Regions from separate parts of the Allobosea vestrisii genome, predicted to be linked through region 1. Evidence: predicted binding sites of a transcription regulator. Region 1 holds the regulator's gene; the other holds the start of a gene.
What was found. Region 1 encodes HrcA, which represses chaperone genes, less so after heat shock. Its sites were predicted from a motif close to GTTAGCACTCNCNNNNNGNGAGTGCTAAC; they were not measured.
Positions count from the first base shown of each region.

Region 2: a site for HrcA is predicted at 4,034-4,062, ahead of groES (co-chaperone GroES). Genes of this name have one in related genera too.

Region 1 covers NZ_CP126307.1:3,315,370-3,326,098, reverse strand. Annotated here, with positions in the region: gene QO058_RS16510 (methyl-accepting chemotaxis protein) at 1-755, shown strand, start outside; gene QO058_RS16505 (LysE family translocator) at 843-1,457, shown strand; gene QO058_RS16500 (cupin domain-containing protein) at 1,459-1,812, shown strand; gene QO058_RS16495 (ankyrin repeat domain-containing protein) at 1,820-2,428, opposite strand; gene hrcA (heat-inducible transcriptional repressor HrcA) at 2,473-3,555, opposite strand; gene rph (ribonuclease PH) at 3,693-4,409, shown strand; gene rdgB (RdgB/HAM1 family non-canonical purine NTP pyrophosphatase) at 4,414-5,061, shown strand; gene hemW (radical SAM family heme chaperone HemW) at 5,061-6,263, shown strand; gene QO058_RS16470 (SMP-30/gluconolactonase/LRE family protein) at 6,443-7,666, shown strand; gene tsaE (tRNA (adenosine(37)-N6)-threonylcarbamoyltransferase complex ATPase subunit type 1 TsaE) at 7,783-9,279, opposite strand; gene QO058_RS16460 (sensor histidine kinase) at 9,276-10,729, opposite strand, start outside.
Region 2 covers NZ_CP126307.1:5,003,838-5,014,566, forward strand. Annotated here, with positions in the region: gene QO058_RS24605 (ABC transporter ATP-binding protein/permease) at 1-1,306, opposite strand, end outside; gene QO058_RS24610 (DoxX family protein) at 1,438-1,821, opposite strand; gene groL (chaperonin GroEL) at 2,004-3,641, opposite strand; gene groES (co-chaperone GroES) at 3,684-3,971, opposite strand; gene QO058_RS24625 (MarR family winged helix-turn-helix transcriptional regulator) at 4,189-4,644, shown strand; gene QO058_RS24630 (PaaI family thioesterase) at 4,719-5,204, shown strand; gene QO058_RS24635 (DUF1801 domain-containing protein) at 5,242-5,661, shown strand; gene QO058_RS24640 (AraC family transcriptional regulator) at 5,669-6,478, opposite strand; gene QO058_RS24645 (hypothetical protein) at 6,565-7,065, shown strand; gene QO058_RS24650 (VOC family protein) at 7,082-7,459, shown strand; gene QO058_RS24655 (DUF930 domain-containing protein) at 7,476-8,174, opposite strand; gene QO058_RS24660 (DMT family transporter) at 8,281-9,123, opposite strand; gene QO058_RS24665 (GNAT family N-acetyltransferase) at 9,120-9,620, opposite strand; gene QO058_RS24670 (sulfite exporter TauE/SafE family protein) at 9,686-10,450, opposite strand; gene QO058_RS24675 (lipopolysaccharide biosynthesis protein) at 10,582-10,729, shown strand, end outside.

The DNA of each region.
Region 1 (10,729 bases):
TGTCGGCACTCGCCGTCACCCAGGAGCGGCCGGAGCAGGTCGCCGCCTCCGTCGCCGAAATCGTTGCCGCGACGCGGCAATTCGAGCTCGCCAGCGCGCGCATATCGCAGGAAACGGCCGGCTCGAGCCGCGCCACCCAAGCAGCGAACGCCGAATGCCACGCGATCAGCGACAGCGTCGCCCTGCTGCAGCAGGCCAGCGACCGCATCGGCAGCCTGGTCGAGCTGATCCGTAGCCTGGCAGCGCAGACCAATTTGCTGGCGCTCAACGCGACCATCGAGGCTGCTCGCGCCGGCGAGGCGGGCAAGGGCTTCGCCGTCGTCGCAGCCGAGGTCAAGTCGCTCGCCACCGCAACCAACAATGCGACCGAGACCATCCGCCAGGGCGTCAGCGAGGTTGCCAATGCCGGGCGCGCCATCGGAGAAGCGGTGCGGGGGCTCGGCCAGACCATGCAGACGCTGCAGGACAGCGCCGGCGTCGTTGCCGAGTCCGTTGCGGGGCAGGCCAGCCATATCCGCTCGATCGCTGAGCGGGCGGAAAGCTCGTCTTCGGGCGTCGACGCCATCGCGCGCCATGCCGCACTCGTCGAGGGACTTGCCAGCGAAGCTGCTGCCCTCGCCCAGCAGGTCGACGACCGGGTCCGGGCGACCTCATCGCAATCGCAGGCGCTGGAACAGTCGATCGGTGACTTCCTCGGCTCCGTTGCCAAGGCCCGCGCCGAGAGACGGCGCGGTCGGATCCGCCAAACCGGCTGATCCCTCCCATCACGCATGACGATGGGACACGTCCGCCGCAGGCTGCTAGTCTGAGCGCAACAACCCGACATGAGGGAGCAACGCCCGATGGATCTCGCCGGATTGCTGGTTTTCGCCGGTGTCTATTTTCTCGCCGTCGCCTCGCCCGGCCCAGGCATCGCCGCGATCGTGGCGCGCTCGCTCTCAACCGGCTTCCCGCGGGCCGTGCCTTTCGTGCTCGGCATCGCGGCCGGCGATCTGGTCTGGCTGGCCTTCTCGGCGCTCGGCCTGTCCGTGCTGATGCAGAGCTTCCACGGCCTGTTCCTGGTGATCAAGTACGCCGGCTGCGCCTATCTGATCTATCTCGCCTGGAAGCTCTGGACCGCGCCGGTGAAGAGCTTGGAAAACCAGCCGGCGATGCGCGGCGAGGGCGTCCGCCTCTTCCTCGGCGGCGTCGCGCTGACGCTCGGCAATCCCAAGGTGATGGTGTTCTTCGTCTCGATCCTGCCGCTGATCGTCGACCTGCAGGCGATCACGCCGCTCGCCTTCGTCGAGGTCGCCGTGCTGACGATGCTGATCATCAACACGACCCTGCTCGGCTATGCCTTCGCCGCCGACCGGGCGCGGCGGCTGGTGGCGAGCCCCAAGACCATGCGCCGGATCAACCGCGTCACCGGCGGCGTGATGGCCGGTGCTGCGGCAGCGATCGCGGCGCGCGGCTGAGATGGAAGGCATCGCGGCAAAACCACGCGCCATTCGCCGCGAGGACTGGTCCGAGACCCCCGGCGAATGGCATGGCGAGGTCCAGGGCTTCGGCGGCGAGGTCTCGCTGATCTTCGTTCGGGCAGAACCGGGCAAGGGGCCAAGGCTGCACAGCCACCCCTACCCCGAGACCTTCATCGTGCGCGCCGGCCGGGCGCTCTACACGATCGGCGACCGGGAGATCGAGGCGGGGCCGGGAGAAATCCTGGTCGTGCCGGCCGGCGTACCGCACAAATTCCGCAGTCTCGGGCCGGAGACGCTGGAATCGATCGACATCCACGCCAGCGAGCGCTTCGCCACCGACTGGCTGGAGTAGACTTCCCTCAGCGCCCGCCGGCGGCCGCGATCAGCCTAGCGACCTCGCTCTGGCCGCGCTTGCGGGCATGCTGGAGCGGGCTGACGCCATCCTTGTCTGCGAGGTTGGGATCGGCGCCGGCATCAAGCACGAGTCTTGCCACCTGCTGATGGCGCGGGCCGCCATCGCCAAGAATCACGATCTCCAGAAGGCAGGTCCAGCCGAGATTGTTGACGTGGTTCACGTCGATGCCTGACGTCAGCAGCAGCTTCGCCGTCTCGACATGGGCGCGCTCGCAGGCCGGGATCAGCGCATTGCCGCCATAGCGGTTGCGGAGCGAGAGATCGGGCTTAAGCGGCAGCATGGCCGCGATGATCTCGGTGCGGCCACTTGCGCCGGCGAGCAGCCAGGGTGTGTCCTGGTTCGCGGCCTGAGCGTTCGGGCTGGCACCGGCGGCGAGTAGTGCCTTGGCGATGGCGACATGATTGCCGGCGACGGCGAGCAGGAGCGGCGTCTGCCTCTGGCCGTCGCGCTGTTCAAGATCGGCGCCGGCGGTGATCAGGCGGTTCACGGCCACAAGATCACCGCGACCCGCCGCTCCGAGCAGCCCGGTCTGTGCCTCGCTTGTCCCCGCCATCAGCAACACTCCCACCAGGATCGCGGCAGCGCGCAGCAACCGCCTCATCGCCCGCTGTCAAGCAGGCGCCCGACCACCTTGGCGGTATAATCGACCATCGGCACGATCCGGGCATAGTTCAATCGCGTCGGGCCGATGATGCCGACGACGCCGACGATGCGCTGGCCGCCATCGCGGAAGGGCGCGGCGATGATCGACGAGCCCGACATCGAGAACAGGTTGTTCTCCGAGCCGATGAAGATGCGCACGCCGTCGCCGGCCTCGGCGCGCGAGAGCAGGTCGATCAGCTCGGTCTGCGTCTCCAGATCGGCGAAGAGCAGGCGGATGCGCTCGAGGTCCTCCTGCGCCTTCAGATCCTCGAGCAGATTGGCCTGGCCGCGCACGATCAGGTGCCGATCGCTGGAGGGGCCGGAGCTCGTCGCGATGCCCGTCTCGACCAGCCGGGCGGTCAGTTCGTCGAGCTCGCGCTCCATCTGCGAGCGGCTGTCGGCGATCTCGCGGCGCAGTTCATCCAGCGTCTTGCCGACGATGCGCGCATTGAGGAAGTTGCCGGCCTCGACCAGCGCCGAAGCGGGCAGTCCTGGCGGCAGCGCCAGGATGCGGTTCTCGACCGTGCCGTCATCGGCGACGAGGACGACGAGCGCGCGGGCAGCATCGAGCCGGACGAATTCGATATGGCGCAGGCGAGCATTGGCCTTGGTGGTGACGACGACGCCGGCACCGCGCGACAGCCCCGAAAGCAGCGCCGAAGCCTCGGTCAGCGTCTGGTCGAGCGAGCGGCTGCTCGCGGCTGCCCTGATCTGCACCTCGATGCGAGCCCGCTCCTCCGAGGTCAGATTGCCGACCTCCATCATGCCGTCGACGAAGAAACGCAGGCCCCGCTCGGTCGGCAGGCGTCCGGCCGAGGTATGCGGCGCATAGATCAGCCCGGCCATTTCGAGATCGGTCATGACGTTGCGTACCGTCGCCGGCGAGAGTGCGATCGGCAGCAGGCGGGCGATGTTGCGCGAGCCGACCGGCTCGCCGGTGGTCAGGTAACCGTCGACGATCTGGCGAAAGATCTCGCGCGAGCGCTGGTCGATCTCGACCAGGCCGCCGGGCGAATCCGGGCGGGTATGGGCGCTCATCGCCTCGTGAACAGCCTGATGACCATGGCCCATTGTCCCCGGCGCGCGCGGCAGGATCAAGCCCTCATGACCGGCTCGCCTTGCCGCTCTCCGGTTAAACGCCTACAAGCCGCGAATTCAGAAGACAGGATGGCACGATGAGACCCTCGAAGCGCGCAGCCGACGAGATGCGCAAGGTCACGCTGGAACGTGGCGTGGTCCGCTATGCGGAAGGGTCGTGCATGGTGAGCTTCGGCGAGACCAAGGTGCTCTGCGCTGCCACCGTCGAGGAAAAAGGGCCGCCGTGGTTGCGCGGCACCGGCAAGGGCTGGGTCACCGCGGAGTATTCGATGCTGCCGCGCGCCACCCATGAGCGCACCCGTCGCGAGGTCACCTCGGGCAAGCCCTCGGGCCGGACGCAGGAGATCCAGCGCCTGATCGGACGCAGCTTGCGCGCCGTGGTCGACCTGACCGCGATCGGCGAGCGCCAGATCGTCGTCGATTGCGATGTGCTCCAGGCCGATGGCGGCACCCGCACCGCCTCGATCACCGGCGCCTGGGTCGCGCTGCACGACGCGCTGAAATGGATGGAAGGGCGCGGCCTGCTCAAGGGCGCCAATCCGCTGAAGGACCATGTCGCGGCGATCTCCTGCGGCGTCGTCGCCGGCAATCCCGTCATCGACCTCGACTATGTCGAGGATTCCGGCGCACAGACCGATGCGAATTTCGTCATCACCGGCTCTGGCGGCCTCGTCGAGGTCCAGGGCACCGCAGAAGGCGCCCCCTTCAGCGAGGAAGAGCTGATGGCGCTGCTCAAGCTCGCCAAGGGTGGTATCGGCAAGCTGGTGACCCTGCAGAAGGCTACGGTGGCCTGACGCCATGAGCGCGAACCGCCTCCTCAACGGCAAGGTCGTGATCGCGACCCACAACCAGGGCAAACTGCGCGAGATGCGCGAGCTTCTGGCGCCCTATGGGATCGAGCTGGTCTCAGCCGGCGAGCTCGGCCTGCCGGAGCCCGAGGAGGACGGTCACATGTTCGCGGAGAACGCCGCGATCAAGGCGGTCGCGGCGGCTCAGGCGTCGGGCCTGCCGGCGCTGGCCGACGATTCCGGCGTCTGCATCGACGCGCTCGATGGCGCACCCGGCCTGTTCTCGGCGAACTGGGCCGGGCCAGGCAAGGATTTCACCCCGGCGCTGGCCCGCGTCCAGATGGAACTCGCCAAGCGCGGCGCGACCACGCCGGACCAGCGCAAGGCGCATTTCGTCTCGGCGCTGGTGATCGCCTGGCCGGACGGGCATCAGGAGCTGTTCGAGGGCCGCGTCTTCGGCGAGATCGTCAACGCGCCGCGCGGGCTTTCCGGCTTCGGCTACGACCCGATCTTCCAGCCGGCCGGTCATGCCAAGACCTTCGGCGAGATGACGGCGGAAGAGAAGCACGGCATCCCGCAGGACGGCTCGCCCGGCCTGTCGCACCGGGCCCGTGCTTTCCATGTCCTGGCCGCCGCCTGCCTGAGGACGCCCGCTTGATGGCCGCAGCCGCCCTTGCCGCGCGGCGACCCGGCGTGCCGGCACATCCGACTGCGGATGCCGGCTTCGCCGTCTATGTGCACTGGCCGTTCTGCCTGGCCAAATGCCCCTATTGCGACTTCAACTCCCATGTCCGGCATCAACCGCCGGACCAGGCGCGCTACATCGCCGCCTTCCGCCGCGAGATCGCCCAGCGCGCTGAGCTCGCGCCGGGACGCACGGTCAACTCGATCTTCTTCGGCGGTGGCACGCCTTCGCTGATGGAGGGAGCGACTGTCGGCGCGATCCTCGACGCGATCGGCGAGCACTGGACCGTCGATCCGAATTGCGAGGTCTCGCTCGAAGCCAATCCGACCAGCGTCGAGGCCAGCCGCTTCCGCGATTTCCGGGCGGCGGGCGTCAACCGCGTCTCGCTCGGCGTGCAGGCGCTGAACGATACCGATCTCAAGGCGCTCGGCCGGATGCATTCGGCCCAGGAAGCGCTCGATGCGGTCGCGATCGCGCGGCGCTATTTCGAGCGCTACTCTTTCGACCTGATCTATGCCCGCTCGCCCACGCAGACCCCGGCGCTCTGGCAGGCCGAGCTCGAACTGGCGATCAGCCATGCCGCCGAGCATCTCTCGCTCTACCAGCTCACCATCGAGCCCGGCACCGCCTTCGAGCAGCTCTTCCGCGCCGGCAAGCTCGCCATTCCCGACCCCGATGCGGGCGCGGCGCTGTACGAGCTGACGCAGGAGATCACAGCCAAGCACGGCCTGCCGGTCTACGAGATCTCGAACCATGCCCGGCCGGGCGCGGAATGCCGGCACAACCTGGTCTACTGGCACTATGGCGAATATGCCGGCATCGGCCCGGGCGCCCATGGCCGGCTGGTGACCGCGGATGGGCGCTTTGCGCAATCGACCGAGAAGCGGCCCGAGACCTGGCTGGAGCGGATCGAGGCCGGCAGCGACGCACTGGTCGAGAACGAGCGGCTCTCGACCGAAGCGCAGGGGGACGAATACCTGCTGATGGGCCTCCGACTTGTCGAAGGCATCGATCTCGACGTCTTCGAGGGGCTGGCCGGCCGGAAGCTCAACGGAAACCGGATCGGCAGCCTGATCGCCGAAGGCTTCCTCACCCGCAAGCCGAATGGGCGGCTCGCCGCGACGCCGGAAGGCGCCCTGCTGCTCGACGCTCTCGTTGCGGATCTGGCGGCCTGAAGACCATCGCGGCGCCGCGCTCCGGACTCGATATCATTAAACCGATTTAAGTCGATGAGAAGCCCTGCTCGGACAGGGCTTGCCATGACGAAACGTCAGCTTGCCGCCACGTCACCGCCGCAATCGGCGCCCCCGATGCTAACCGCAAGGACGGGACAGTCCGGCTCAGGGAGGTCACGATGCAGCAGAACAAGATCGACGAAACGCGCCCGGCGCTGTCGCGCCGCCGCTTGTTGCAGGTCGCGGGAGCAGGCGCGCTTGCAGCCGCCGCCGATACGGCCCTGGCGCAGGCTCCGGCCGCCCGCCCCGGGCCGCCGAGCACGATCACCAGCCCGCCGCGCGATTTCAGCCGCAGCGGCGCGCCGACGACCTATTTCTGGGACCCAGATGTTATCGCGGTCGATCCGGCCTTCGAGGGCCTGGCCCAGCCGAATGCGCCGATCCAGCGGCTCTGGACCGGCGCGCTCTGGGCGGAAGGGCCAGCCTGGAACGCGCAGGGGCGCTATCTCGTCTGGAGCGACATCCCGAACAACCGGCAGATGCGCTGGCTCGAGGATGATGGCCGCGTCAGCGTTTTCCGTACGCCTTCGGGCAACAGCAACGGCAACAGCTTCGACTTCCAGGGCCGGCAGCTCTCCTGCGAGCATCTCAACCGCCGCGTCGTGCGCTACGAGCTCGACGGCTCGGTGACGATCCTCGCCGACAGGTTCGACGGCAAGCGGCTGAATTCGCCCAACGACGTCGTTCAGCACACCGACGGCAGCTACTGGTTCACCGATCCGCCCTATGGCGGCCAGCTCTACGAGGGCGCGCCCGATGCGGCCGGCGGGCCGAGCAACACCAGCGGCAAGATCAATCCCCGCCTCGGGCAACCGCCGGAGATCGGCTTCTACAAGCGCGAGCTGCCGACGAACTGCTACCGGATCGATCCGAGCGGCCGGGTCGACCTCGTCGTCACCGAGCAACAGGTGCCGGACCCGAACGGCTTGTGCTTCTCGCCCGACTTCAAGAAGCTCTATGTCGCCTCGACCGGCAAGGGTCCGGGCGATACCGGCCCGGGCGGCAAGGGCGACATCCATGTCTTCGACGTCGGCGCCGACAACAAGCTCTCGAACGGCAAGCTGTTCTCGGACTGCATGGTCGACGGGGTGAAATGCGGGCCGGACGGGCTGCGCTGCGACGTGCAGGGCAATCTCTGGGCGTCCAGCAATGCCGGCCGCGCGGTCGGCTACAACGGCGTGCTCTGCTTCAGCCCCGAGGGCAAGCTGATCGGCCGGATCCGGTTGCCGGAGGTCTGCGGCAATGTCTGCTTCGGCGGGCCGAAGCGCAACCGGCTGTTCATGGCGGCGAGCCAGTCGATCTACGCGGTCTATCTTGGCACGCAAGGCGCCGGGCCGGCCTGAAGCGTCAGCTCAGGCCTCGTCCTGCTTAGGCCGCTCCTGTTCCGCAGGGTCGGCCTCGGCTTCCGGCTTCGGCTGGTCGGCGTAGAGCTTGGGCAGGTAGGTCTCGTACCAGGCCTTCAGCTCGGCCAGCGCCGGATGCTCGAGATTGCGGCGCAGATAGGCTTCGATCCGCGGCAGATGCTTGAGATAGCCCGGCTTGCCGTCACGCCGATCGAGCCTGGCGAAGATACCGGCGATCTTGGTGTTGCGCTGCGCACCGAGGATCGCATAGGCGCGGGCAAAGCCCGGCAGGTCGAAGCCGGGATCGGTGCCGCGCCGTGCCCCGGCATAGGCAGCAAGCAGGCGCAATTCCAGCGCCGCCGGCACGTCGACCCGGGCATCCTGCCCGAGCGCGACGAGATCATAGCCGGGATGGCCAAGCACTGCGTCCTGAAATCGATCAGGCCGAGCCTGGCATGGCCGACGCGATCCGCCAGCCAGAGCAGGTTCGGCGAGTGATAGTCGCGCAGCGTCCAGGTCGCCGGCGTCTCGAAGAGCTCGTCGAACAGCTTGTCCCAGATGCGGCTGAACTCCGCCCGCGTCACCGCCGGCAAGGTCACGCCGGCGATATGCGGGCCGTACCAGTCGAGCACCAGTTCGGTTTCGATCGCGAGCGCCTCGCGGTCATAGTCCGGCAGGACGTGGTCGCGGCCTTCGGCGACCGGAAGGATCGTCGGGAGAGCGTGCCGGTGCAGCTCGGCAAGGAGGCGGGCCGCGGCCTCGTAGCGTTCGGGGATCGGACCATCCGCACCGACGACAGGCTCGTCCCCGAGATCCTCGATCAGCAGCAGGCCGGTGACGAGGTCCTGCGCCAGGATCGCCGGCGCGGAGAGGCCGAGCGAACGCAAACCCTTGTCCATGGCGACGAAGGCGTCGACGGTTTCGGCGAGATGGGCGATGGCGCTGTAGGGCTTGCCCTGGCGGATCGCCGGCCCGTCGGCCCGCGGCGGCGAGATCATCAGGATCGCGGTCTCGCCTGAGGGCCTGATCAGGCGCTCATAGGCGCGGCTGGAGGCATCGCCCAGCATGAATTCGCGCCGCGCCTCGCTCCAGCCGGCCTCGTCGATCAGTTGCCGCGCGCCGATGGCGAGCGACAGCCGCTGGCGCCAGAGCACGCCGCCGGAGAGTGTCGCGATCCGGCCCTGTTCGGGGTTTTCGGGATCAACCTCCAGCACGATGTCGAGCCGCCGGCCGGCCGGGAGCCGGGTGCCGGCCCGATCCGGCCATTCGACAATGGTGATCGCAAGATCGAGATCCTCGACCAGGCCGATATCGTCGAGCTCGTCAGGATTGCGGACGCGGTAGAGATCGGCGTGCAGCAGGAGCCCGCGCGGGCTGTCATAGCTCTGGACCAGAGTGAAAGTCGGGCTCGGCGCTTCCAAACCGGGATCGTCGGTGAGGCGGCGCAGCATGGCGCGGGCCAGCAGCGACTTGCCGGCGCCGAGATGGCCTGACAGCGCGACGATGTCACCGGTCTTGAGGATGTCGGCGATGTCCTGCGCCAGCCGCACCGTCGCGGCCTCGGTCGACAGGACGACGACATGGCTGCCCGTCCGCGCGGCTTCGTCACTCATTCCGCCGCGTCCGAGATGCGCATGCCTTCAGGCGGGAAGACGGCGGTGACACGCGTGCCCTGACCGAGGGCGGAATCGAGCTCGACGCGGCCGCCATGCAGTTCGACGATCGAGCGCACCATCGACAGGCCGAGCCCGACGCCACGATGGCGCGAGCCGAGCGAATGGCTCTCGAACCGGTCGAACACCTTCTCCTTGACCTCGTCCGGGATGCCGCGGCCCTCGTCGGCGACGGTGATGCGGATCTCGCCGCCGATCCGGCCGGCGCTGACGCGGATGGTCTGGCCCGGCTGGGAGAAGCCGATCGCATTCGAGAGCAGATTGAACAGGATCTGGCGCAGGCGCTTGGGATCGGCGCGCAGCGGGCCGGTCTGGGGGGCGATGTCGACCTGGAGCCTGAGCTTGCTGTCGGTGAGGCGGTCCTGCAGGCCGGTCGCAGCCTGGGCGATGCTCTTGGCGACGTCGACCTCCTCGAGATCGAGCGCGAGCGCACCATTGTCGATCGAGGCAAGGTCGAGAATGTCGTTGATGATGGCGAGCAGCGCCCCGGAGGAACGAACGATGTGGCCGGAATAGTCACGCTGCTTGTCGTTCAGCGGGCCGACCGTCTCCTCGCCGAGCAATTGCGCGAAGCCGATGATGTTGGTCAGCGGCGAGCGCAATTCATAGGAGACGTGATGGACGAACTCCTCGCGCAGGCGCGAGGCCTTCTCCAAGGCGTCGTTGCGCTCGGTCAGCGCCCGCTCGACGTTCACGCCTGCGGTGACATCGGCAAAGGTGATCAGCGTTGCACCATCCGGCAGCGGTGCGGCAGTGCAGTCGAGCACCATGCCGTCCCGGCGCTCCATATGGCAGCGATAATCCTCGCGCGCATCGCGCACGCCGGCGACCGCGCTGCGGATTTCGGTCCACACGGCATCGTCCGGGAAGAGCGGCCGGCTCAGGCTGACGACCTCGTCGATATGCGGCGCGGTGGCGGTGCGCTCAGGCGAGAGCTTCCAGAGCTGGGCGAAGGCCGGGTTGGAGAGCTTGAGGCGACCATCCGAGCCAAACACGGCGACGCCTTCACGCAAGGAATCGAGCGTCTCGCGCTGGGTACGTGAGAGCGCATTGAAGCGCGATTCGAGTGTGAAGCGCTCGGTCTCATCGTCAAAGAGATAGGTGACGCCGCCCTGGGGGTTCGGGCTGGCAATGACATGGATGGTGCGGCCATCGGGCAGGTACCACCAATCCTCGCTGGCGCGCGTCGCGGTGTAGGCGGCGTGCACCGAGGCCTTCCAGGTTCGATAATCGCCAAGCTCGGGCAGGCGGCGCTCGGTGCGCAGACGATCGAGGATCTCGCCGTCGCCGGGCGCACTATCGAGAAAGCCCGGGTCGAGCGACCAGAGGGCCTCGTAGCCGCTATTGCGATAGACCAGCCGCTGCGAGGCGTCGAAGACGGCGACGCCGG
Region 2 (10,729 bases), 1.7 Mb from region 1:
ACATCGCCGTCTCGACTCGGCCGAAAGCCGAGGACACCTGCGTCAGCACGCCGAAGGCGATCGCACCGGCGAAGTAGTAGGGCGCCAGCAAGACGAAGGGGATGACGACGTTGGCCTGATTATAGGACAGCGTGAAGGTCGTCAGCTTCAGCCTGCGCCAGAGCAGGTTGTAGAAATTGTCGACGATGCCGCCAAACGTTTCGCCGAGGTGGCGCCGCTCGGCACCTTCGCCGCGCATCAGCGCGATCTGCTCGGAGTACTCGCGCAGGCGAGCGAGAGCAAAGCGGAAGTTCGCCTCGCGCCGCTCCTGCTCGAATTCCAGCGCGATCAGCGGTTTGCCGATCACATGAGTGATCCAGGTTGCAATCGCGGCGTAAATCAGTGTCGCCCAGAAGATGAAGCCGGGGATGACGATGTCGGTGCCGGGCACGGTGATCGCCACGGGGATCGACCAGAGGATGATCGAGAACGAGACCAGCGTTGAGACCTGGGTGATCAGCGTCAGCGAGAAGCTGTAGGTCTGATTCAGGAAGGCGCGCGTGTCTTCCGAGATGCGTTGGTCGGGGTTGTCCGCCGTGCCGGCGAGCGAGATACGGTAGTGGTTGCCGTTGCCCAGCCAGCGCTTGTTGTATTCGGCCGCCATCCATTCGCGCCAGCGGATCAGCAGGACCGAATTGGCGACGGTCTCGATCAACACGCTGATCACGGAGACCGCTGCCCAGACGCAGAAGACGTTGATGAGCTGTTCCCAGAAAGCCGGCGCGTTCTTCTCCTGCAGGGCGTTGTAGAAGTCGCGATAGAAGAAGTTGATGCGCAGCGAGATGCCGACCTGCGCCTGGTTGAGCACGATCAGGAAGACGACGAGCGCGACCGCGAAGGTACCGAGCCGCATGCGGTAGCGGCCGAATGGCCCGAGATTGGCGATCTGCGGCTCGGAAGATTCGAAGTAGGGCGAGGCGATGCGGGCGATACGCTGCACAACCGGCACGAAGGAGACCAGGTAGATCAGGATGCCGAAGACGGCGACCGTCGTACCGAGGCTGGCCGGCGGGGCGGCCGCTTGCCAGGCGGTGGGCCAGAGTCCGAGCTGGGCAAGCAGCGCGCCGGCACCGAAAATCACATACTCCGTGCCGAAGATGCCGGAGAAGATTTTCAGGAAGAACGGGATGCTGGTCGACCGGAACGTGGCGAACGCCAGCAGCAAGCCGACGACGCCGAGGCCGAGAATGCCTGTGCTCCCGCTTTGCTGGCCGACCACGAGCGCGATCACAGCAAGCGCGGCGACGGCGAAACTCAACAGGCGCATGGCGTCGTCCTTGTCGGGGAATCAGCGCGGGAGCCGCGCTGCTTAGGAGAGAGCGTTGTAGATCAGCCCTGCGCACAAAAAAGGCCCGGCTCAAGACCGGGCCGCGCTTTTTCAGCGTTTTGTGATCTGGCTCAGTCCTTGTCGACCGAATAGCGCCCGGCGCCGGCGGCGAAGAGCACGAGGAAGCCGCCGGCAACGGCGAGGTTCTTCAGGAAAATCTGCTGCTGCATCGGAGCCGCCCAGTTCATGTGGAACAGCACGGAAGCGGCGATGGTGAAAGCGAACAGCACGAGGGCCGCGAGGCGTGTCTTGTAGCCGACGACGATCATCAGGCCACCGATCAGTTCGACGACGATCACCAGCGGCAGGAGAATCGCGGGGACGCCGGCGGAGCCCATATAGGCTTGCGTGCCGGCATAGCCGCTGATCTTGGACCAGCCGGCGAGGACGAACATCAGGGCGAGCAGGATGCGACCGATGAGCTTGGCGGCGTCGGCCAAAGCAGGGTTGTTCATGAAGTGACCCCCGAAAGCGCGGGCGCGGCAGGATGCCGCACCCGTGGCGATCTAGGGCCTACAACGAAAGTCGATGCAAGCATGCGGCCGATCATGCCTGTGCAAAGCCTCTCAGAAACGAAAAAGGCCCGGCTTGCGCCGGGCCCCTTCCATTCTTGTCGAGCTTGAGAGCTCGGACTTCCTCAGAAGTCCATGCCGCCCATGCCGCCGCCGCCCATCGGGGGCATCGGGGCGTCCTTCTTCGGCGCCTCGGCGATCATCGCCTCGGTGGTGATCAGCAGGCCGGCGATCGAAGCCGCGTCCTGGATCGCCGTACGCACGACCTTGGTCGGGTCGATGATGCCGGCCTTGACCAGATCGCCGTACTCGCCGGTCTGAGCGTTGTAGCCGTAGGCGTAGTCCTTCGACTCGAGCAGCTTGCCAACCACGACCGCGCCGTCATCGCCAGCGTTGTCGACGATCTGCTTGGCCGGAGCGGTGATCGCCTTGCGGACGATCTCGACGCCGGTCTTCTGGTCGTCGTTCTGGGTCTTGATCGCCTTGACGGTCGACAGGGCGCGCAGCAGGGCGACGCCGCCGCCCGGGAGGATACCCTCTTCGACGGCCGCGCGGGTGGCGTTCAGGGCGTCGTCGACGCGGTCCTTCTTCTCCTTGACCTCGACCTCGGTCGCGCCACCGACGCGGATGACCGCGACGCCACCGGCGAGCTTGGCCAGACGCTCCTGGAGCTTCTCACGGTCGTAGTCCGAGGAAGTCTCCTCGATCTGCGCCTTGATCTGCGAAACGCGGCCCTCGATGTCCTTCTTCTTGCCGGCGCCGTCGATGATCGTGGTGTTCTCCTTCTCGATGCGCACCTTCTTGGCACGACCGAGCATGGCGAGCGTCACGGTCTCGAGCTTGATGCCGAGGTCTTCCGAGATCATCTGGCCGGCGGTCAGGATCGAGATGTCCTCGAGCATGGCCTTGCGGCGATCACCGAAGCCCGGAGCCTTGACGGCCGCGACCTTGAGGCCGCCACGGAGCTTGTTGACGACGAGCGTGGCCAGAGCCTCGCCCTCGACGTCCTCGGCGATGATCAGCAGCGGCTTGCCGGTCTGGACGACGGCCTCGAGGATCGGCAGCATCGCCTGCAGCGACGACAGCTTCTTCTCGAAGATGAGGATGTAGGGATCCTCGAGCTCGGCGACCATCTTCTCGGCGTTGGTGATGAAGTAGGGCGAGAGATAGCCGCGGTCGAACTGCATGCCCTCGACGACGTCGAGCTCGGTCTCGGCGGTCTTGGCTTCCTCGACGGTGATGACACCCTCGTTGCCGACCTTCTGCATCGCGGTCGCGATCATCTTGCCGACCGACTCGTCGCCGTTCGCCGAGATGGTGCCGACCTGCGCGACTTCCGCGTTCGAGGTGACCTTCTTGGAGTTCTTCTTGAGGTCAGCGACGATGGCGTCGACGGCGAGGTCGATGCCGCGCTTCAGGTCCATCGGGTTCATGCCGGCGGCGACCGACTTCAGGCCTTCGCGCATGATCGCGGCAGCGAGAACCGTCGCGGTCGTGGTGCCGTCACCGGCGGCGTCGTTCTGCTTCGAGGCGACTTCGCGCACCATCTGGGCGCCCATGTTCTCGAACTTGTCGGAAAGCTCGATCTCCTTGGCGACGGTGACGCCGTCCTTGGTGATGCGCGGGGCGCCGAACGACTTCTCGATCACGACGTTGCGGCCCTTGGGACCGAGCGTGACCTTGACGGCATTGTTCAGGATCTCGACGCCGCGCAGCATCTTGTCGCGGGCATCGGTAGAAAAGCGGACTTCTTTGGCAGCCATGAGACTACTCCTGATTTAGGGCTTGAAGGAACGTCAGGCTGTTCAGCCGATGACGCCCATGATGTCGGATTCCTTCATGATCAGGAGATCCTGGCCGTCGATCTTGACCTCGGTGCCGCTCCACTTGCCGAAAAGGACGCGATCGCCCTTCTTGACGTCGAGCGCAACCAGCTTGCCGGCCTCGTCGCGGGCGCCGGGGCCCACGGAGACGACTTCGCCCTCCTGGGGCTTTTCCTTGGCGGTATCGGGGATGATGATGCCACCCTTGGTCTTCTCTTCGCCATCAAGGCGACGGACCACAACGCGGTCATGCAGCGGACGGAACTTCATGGTTCTGTCTTCCTCTCGGTCGTATTCTGGACGGGCTCGAGATTGGCCCGTGAATGGGGTCTGTTAGCAGTCTCACCAAGTGAGTGCTAACGGACGTCGCGGAGATAGGCCTGAGGCCTGCAGGAGTCAAGGAATCCGCTGCGCGAAAGGTGAACGCGACCACCGGCCGCCGATCTGCCTTGCTGCGGCGGCAGCTTAAACCGGCTATCATGGCGAGATGACGACGCCAGCGCCCGATCTCCACCTCGACGACATCGCCCGCTCCTGTGTCGTGTTGCATGTGCGGATGACCGCGCGGGCCGTGACCCGCGCCTATGACGAGGCGATGCGGCCGAGCGGCCTGAAGATCACCCAGTTCGTGCTGCTCTCGGCGCTCTCGACCGGTGCCTGGCGCTCGGTCACCGAGCTCGCCGACCGCTTCGCGCTGGAGCGGACCTCGCTGACCCGCAACCTGCAGCTGCTCGCCGCCGAGAAGCTGATCGAGCCGGTCGACTGCAAGGGCAGGGCGCTCACCTATGCCGTGACGGAGAAGGGCCGCGCCGCGATCGAGGCGGCGATCCCCTATTGGCGCGCGGCGCAGGACAGGATCGAGGGCGGGCTCGGCCAGGAGCGCTGGAGCGAGACGCGCGACAGCCTAAAAGCGATCAGGCGGGCGGCCCGGCAGGTGGGCTGAGCCAAGCTGGCGCGCTTGACCTTGATCTGACTCCATCTCTATCGTGCATCTACACCATAGAGATGGAGTCAGACATGTCCCGTGAGATCGGTGTCGTGAGCCGCGATGTCCTGCTCGCGGAGGACGGCGTGTCCTTCCTGCGCGGGATGATCGAGGGACGCCATCCCGGCCCGCCATTCGCCGATGCGATGGATTTCGACATTGCCGAAGTCGAGGAGGGCAGGGCGGTCTTCGTCGGCAAGCCGTCGCCGCGCTTCTTCAACCCGCTCGGCACCATACATGGCGGCTGGACGGCGACGATCCTCGATTCCGCCATGGCCTGCGCCGTGCATTCGACGCTGCGGGTCGGCGAGGGCTACACCACGCTGGAGATGAAGCTGAACTATGTCCGCCCGGTCATGCCCGGCAACGGCCCGGTGCGCTGCGAGGGCAGGCTGATCCATCGCGGCGGCTCGGTCGCGACGAGCGAGGGCAAGCTGGTCGATGCGCAGGGCAAATTGCTGGCGCATGGGACCGAGACCTGCATGATCTTCGGCGCGAAGGCGGGAGCGGGGCGCTGAACGGCTGGCCGCACCTGCCTCTGAACAGGAGCAGCTTGTGACATTCTCGCCATTCGCCGACGAGGCCGTCGAAGCTAAGTTCCGGTCGCTGCCGGAGCCGCTTCGGCAGCCCATGCTGCGCCTGCGTCAGACGATCCTCGCTGTTGCGGCCGCGAGTCCCGATATCGGGCGACTTACCGAGACGCTGAAATGGGGCGAGCCGGCCTGGCTGCCTGAGCGACCAAGAATTGGAACGACCTTGCGGGCGGACGGGCTCAAAGGCTCAGTCACGCATTACGCGCTCTACGTCCATTGCCAGACGAGCCTGATCGAGACGTTCAGTCGCCATTACCCCGGGCAGTTCAGCTACGAGGGTAACCGGGCGCTGATCTTCGCTGCCGGGAGCGAGCCGCCGGCCGAGCCACTGGCCCACTGCATCGCGCTCGCCCTGACCTATCACCGCTGGGCAAAGCGCTGAGCGCCGCTTACCCGCTGCGATACTCGCTCGGGCTCGCGCCCATGACCCGTTTGAAGCGCCGGTTGAAGGTCGAAAGATCGCCAAAGCCGCAATCGAAGGCGATGCCGGCGACCGGTAGCTCGCTCCGGCGCAGCAGCAATGCCGCCCGGTGCAGGCGGGTGCGCAGCACATATTGATGCGGCGTCATCCCGACCAACACCCGGAAGGTGCGCAGGAAATGGTAGGGGCTCATCGCCGCCAGCCGGGCCAGCGCATCGAGCGAGAGCGCCTCTTCGCAATGCGCCTCGACATGGCGCAGTGCCCGCGTGATCCGGCGCTGATCGCGCGCGCTCGGCGGGCTGGCCGCCGGCCTTGCTCCCGCAAGCACGCTCGCGACAGCGCCGACAAGACGCATCGCGATCTCCTCAAGCCTTTCCGGATCGTCCGCGGCCGCTTCCGCCTCGGCGACGAGGCCGGCGAGTGCAGGGAGCGGCGGCAGGTGCGCCTGCCCGAAATCGGCGCGCCTGGCGCCCGGCACGGCCGCGACGATGCCTTCAAGATAGGCTGGCTCGAACTGGAAGGCGAGGCAGCGGTCGCCGGCCGCATGCTCATGGCCGCATTCGAAGCAGGCGCCGCGATTGCCGAGCAGCAGCGAGCCTGGCGCCAGCACGGCGCTGCCTTGCGATGAGCGGTATCGGAACGAGCCGCTGCGGACGATGGCGATGCAGTGATGCGGGTGCTCTTCCTCGAAGGCACGGTCGTTCGGGCCGGCCGTGCAGACGATATCGCTGACGCGCCAGCCGGGGCCCGAAGCCAGAAGATGTGCGGTCGCGCTCATGCAGGCGAGTTTAGCAGTTTTTCCCAAGCAAGGCCCGGGGCTTCGGGTCTAGCAGGGTGCCAACTTGATCAAGATGGAGCCCGATCATGACAGCAGCGCCATCGACGCTGGCCGATGTCCTCATCGCCGCTGGGCCGATGCCTGAATACGCGGAGAAGCTCGCCCTCTACGGTCAGTTTGTCGGCGCCTGGACCATGGAGGCGGTGATCCACACCGACGATGGCCAGCGTCACGAGGCCAAGGGCGAGATCTGTTTCGGCTGGGTGCTCGGCGGACGTGCCGTCCAGGATGTCTGGAGCCTGCCCGGCTTCTTCCACGGCACGACGCTGCGCATCTACGATCCCGGCCAGGACGCCTGGCACATTCGCTGGAGCGACCCGGTCAAGCAATACTACACGCACCAGATCGGCCGCGCCGATGGCAAGGACATCGTCCAGCACGGCAAGCTCGATGACGGCACCGCGATCCGCTGGCGCTTCACCGAGATCATGCCGGACTCGTTCCACTGGATCGGCGACCGCTCGCGCGATGGTGGCGCAAGCTGGCAGATTCAGGCCGATTTCCGGGCGAAACGCATCAAGATCTGAGAGGGAGAAGAAAGCTATGTTCGATCACGTTTCCATCGGCGTTCGCGAGATCGCCCGCACAAAGCGCTTCTACGACGGAACGCTTGGTGCGCTCGGCTATGACTGCCTCAGCGCCGACGAAAGCTCGCTCGGCTATGGCAAGGGGAGTGTCGGCCTCTGGATAGGCGCCGTCTCCGCGCCGGTGCCGCCGGATCGCGACTCCAACCTGCATTTCTGCTTCGTCGCGCCGACGCGGGAGAGCGTGGATGCTTTCCATGCGGCTGCAGTGGCTGCCGGTGGCACCGACAACGGCAAGCCCGGCCTGCGCGAGTCCTACGGGCCCGACTACTACGCCGCTTTCGTCGTCGATCCCGACGGCTACCGACTAGAGGCCTATTGCAGCAAACCGGCCTGAGCCAGCGGCGGCTGAGCTAATGCTCGGGCGGCAGATCATGCGCCGCCCATTCGCTGCGCGGGATCGCCTCGCCGACGCGGAACTGGAAGCCGGCGACCTTGCCGTTCGCCGCCATCTCGCAGCGGAAGCGCAGGCCGTACCATTGCTTGCGGCTGCGGAAGGCGGCGCCCTCGGCTTCCAGCATGGTCTTCGACTGCTTCGTGCCGGCCATGGCGAAGGCGACGACGCGGTCCGGCTCGAACTCCACCTTCCAGGCATGGATCTGGCTCATCGCCTCGAGATTGCAGAGCTGCTCGACACGCTCGGCGGCATCGAGCGTCTTCAACGCCTCGCGCGCCCCGCGACTGCGCGGATTGGCCAGCACGCCTTCCGAATGCAGCGTCCGGGCTGTGATCATAGCCGGCGGCTCGACTGGCGGTGGCACGGGCGGGACGGCCGGCTTGTCGGGAAGTGGGGCGATAGGGGGCGATTGCGGGAGCGGCACGCCCTCGGCCGCTGGCGGAGGGGTGGGCGTTGGGGCAGGGACCGGCGGCGCAGGGGGCGTCAAAGCCTCCGGTCCGACCAGTTCGACCTCGACGCTTGCCTCGCTCTCCGGAAGGAAGCCGTTGAAGGTGCGGGCAGCAAGCAGAGCGCCAAGCAAGGCAAGATGCAGGCAGAGCGCGACGGCGAGGCCGGGTTCGCGAAGGGCGCGAACAGCGGGGCCGGGGCGCTGCATGCCCTGATCAATCGCCGTTGATGTGGAAGGAGGGCATGGGCGGCAGGCGCTTCCCTTGAGGCGTTCCGTGCAGAAGTCCGACCAAGCAGGCGATTTTGCGGCGGGGTCAGCGCCGGCTGACGGCGAAGGCACCGCAGACGATCAGCACCGCGCCTGCAAAGGTGGTCCAGAGTGGCACCTCGCCGAAGACGGACCAGCCGAGCAGGCTCGCCCAGACCAGCGCCGTATACTCGATCGGCGCCAGCCGCGAGGCCGGAGCACGGGCGAAGGCCGAGGTCAGCGAAAGATGCCCGGCGACGCCGAGCGCGCCGGCGCCGAGATAGGCGAGGAGGTCGCTCCCGTTCATCGGCTGGAAGACGAAGTAGGCCGGCCAGGCCAGGCACAGCGCCGGCCCGGCATTCTGGAACAGCACGATGATCGCCGGATGCTCCTTCACCGCGATCCGGCGCAGCAGGATCAGGTTGAAGGCGTAGGAGATCGCCGAGAACAGCGCGGCGGCGACGCCGAGCTCGGCGCCGGTGACGCCACCCTGCAAGCGCGGCCAGACCATCACCAGCATGCCGGCGAGGCCGAAGCCGAGCGCCTGCAGGATGCGCCCGTCGAGCCGCTCCTTCAGGATCAGGGCCCCGAGCAGGGCGACGAAGACCGGCGCGAGGAAGGAGAGCGTCAACGCCTCGGCCAGGGGCAGGACGGAGACCGAATAGAAGAAGCTGCCCGCGGTCAGGATCACCACCGGCACGCGCAACGAGTTGCCGATCAGGCTGGCGTGCGTCGGAAAGGCAGGGCGCAGGAAGGCGAGCACCACGAGCGCGCACAGGCCGCCCGCGGCAAAGCGCATAAACAGCGCCAGCAGGAACGGATGCTGCTGCATCTGCGCCTTGATCACCGCGTCCATCGCGGTGAGCAGCGCGATGCCGAAAACCGCTCGCAGCGCCGTGTTGAGGTTCATGGTCGCGTCGCAGCGAGCGGCTTGCGGAAATGGTATTCCCAGGTCGAGGAGATGTCGGCGAGATAGCGCTCGCCCGGCCAGCGCACGAAGCCGAGCTTCTCATAGAAGCGGTGGCCGCGGGTGAACTTGCTGTCCGACCACAGCATCATCTCGCCATAGCCGCCGGCCTCGGCGAAGGCGAGGGTCTGGGCGAACAGCGCCTGCGCCAGACCGCTGCCGCGCTGGCTCGGATCGGCATAGACCTTGAACAGCTCGACCGCGTTCTGGTCGGGGACCGGCACGACGGCGATCGAACCAACGATACGGCCATCCGGCCCGTCGGCGACCCAGTGCCTGCCGCCCTTCTCGGCATAATAACTGGCCGGGCGGCGCAGCTCGGGGAATTCCGACCAGTCGAAGAAGCAGTTCGGATATTCGGCGAAGGTCGCGGCGATCAAAGCGGCGAGTGGCTCCGAATCGGCATCGGTGGCGTCGCGAAGGGCGGGCAGGGCGGTCATAATAGAGCGCTTAGGGCCAATGCGGTCCTCTGGAAAGATGGCTCACCCGCGCTCCTGCCATGCTGCTATCGCAGCAATGCCAGCGCGGCGTCAGCCGTCAGTTTCAGCGCGGCCAAGGCGAGCAGCAGGTAGCAGACGAAGAACAGCCGCTTCTGGTCGAGCCGCTCATGGAGCCAGCGGCCGATCCAGACGCCGATCGGCGCGGCCGGCAGTAGAACGAGCGCGGCCCAGAGCGCCTGCGGCTGCTTCAGTCCCAGCGCCAGGTAGGGCGGCAACTTCAGCAGGTTGCCGAGCATGAAGAAGGCGATGGTCGTGCCGACGAAGGCGGTCTTGGAGAGCCCGCGCGCCAGCAGGTACATGGCGACGGGCGGCCCACCGGCATGCGCGACGAAGGTGGTGAAGCCCGAAGCGGTGCCGGCCAGCAGTGCCAATGGCGGCGAGACGGGCAACTGGCCCGGAGGCGCGACACGCCCGCGCAGGAACCAATGGCCCGTGAAGGCGAGGGTGACGAGCCCGATGATCAGCGTGACGATGCGCGCATCGACGATGAGGAAAACCGCGTAGCCGATCGCGATGCCGGTGATCAGGCCCGGGATCAGCCAGATGAGGTCCTTCTTCGACCAGGTCGAGGCGCCGAAGCTGCCGATGGCGAAAAGATCCATCGCCGCGACCAGCAGCGCTACCATGATCGCGGCCTGCAAGGGATCGACCACCAGCGCCAGCAGCGGTATGCCGAGGATGGCGAGCCCGCCGCCGAAGGCGCCCTTGCCGATACCCATCAGCAGGGTCGTGGCCCAGCCAACGAGATAGAACAACGGATCGCCCGGCATCGCTTCAGCCGACCGTCAGGTCGTGAGCGGGGCCGGTTTCCCCTTGGATACGTGTCGTTTGGTGATTAGGCGGAATCAGCGCAGTCATGCGTCGCTGGCGCTGAGCTGGCCTGCCCCTTCGCGATGGCATCATGACCGTTCTCCTGCCCTTCGTGATCAATGCCGGGCTGAACTTCGCCCTCGGGCTGCTCATCGCCTATTTCCTCGGCCCCGCCGAGTTCGGCCGCTATGCCATCGGCGCGGCGATCATCGTCGTGCTCAACACCGCGCTGCTCGACT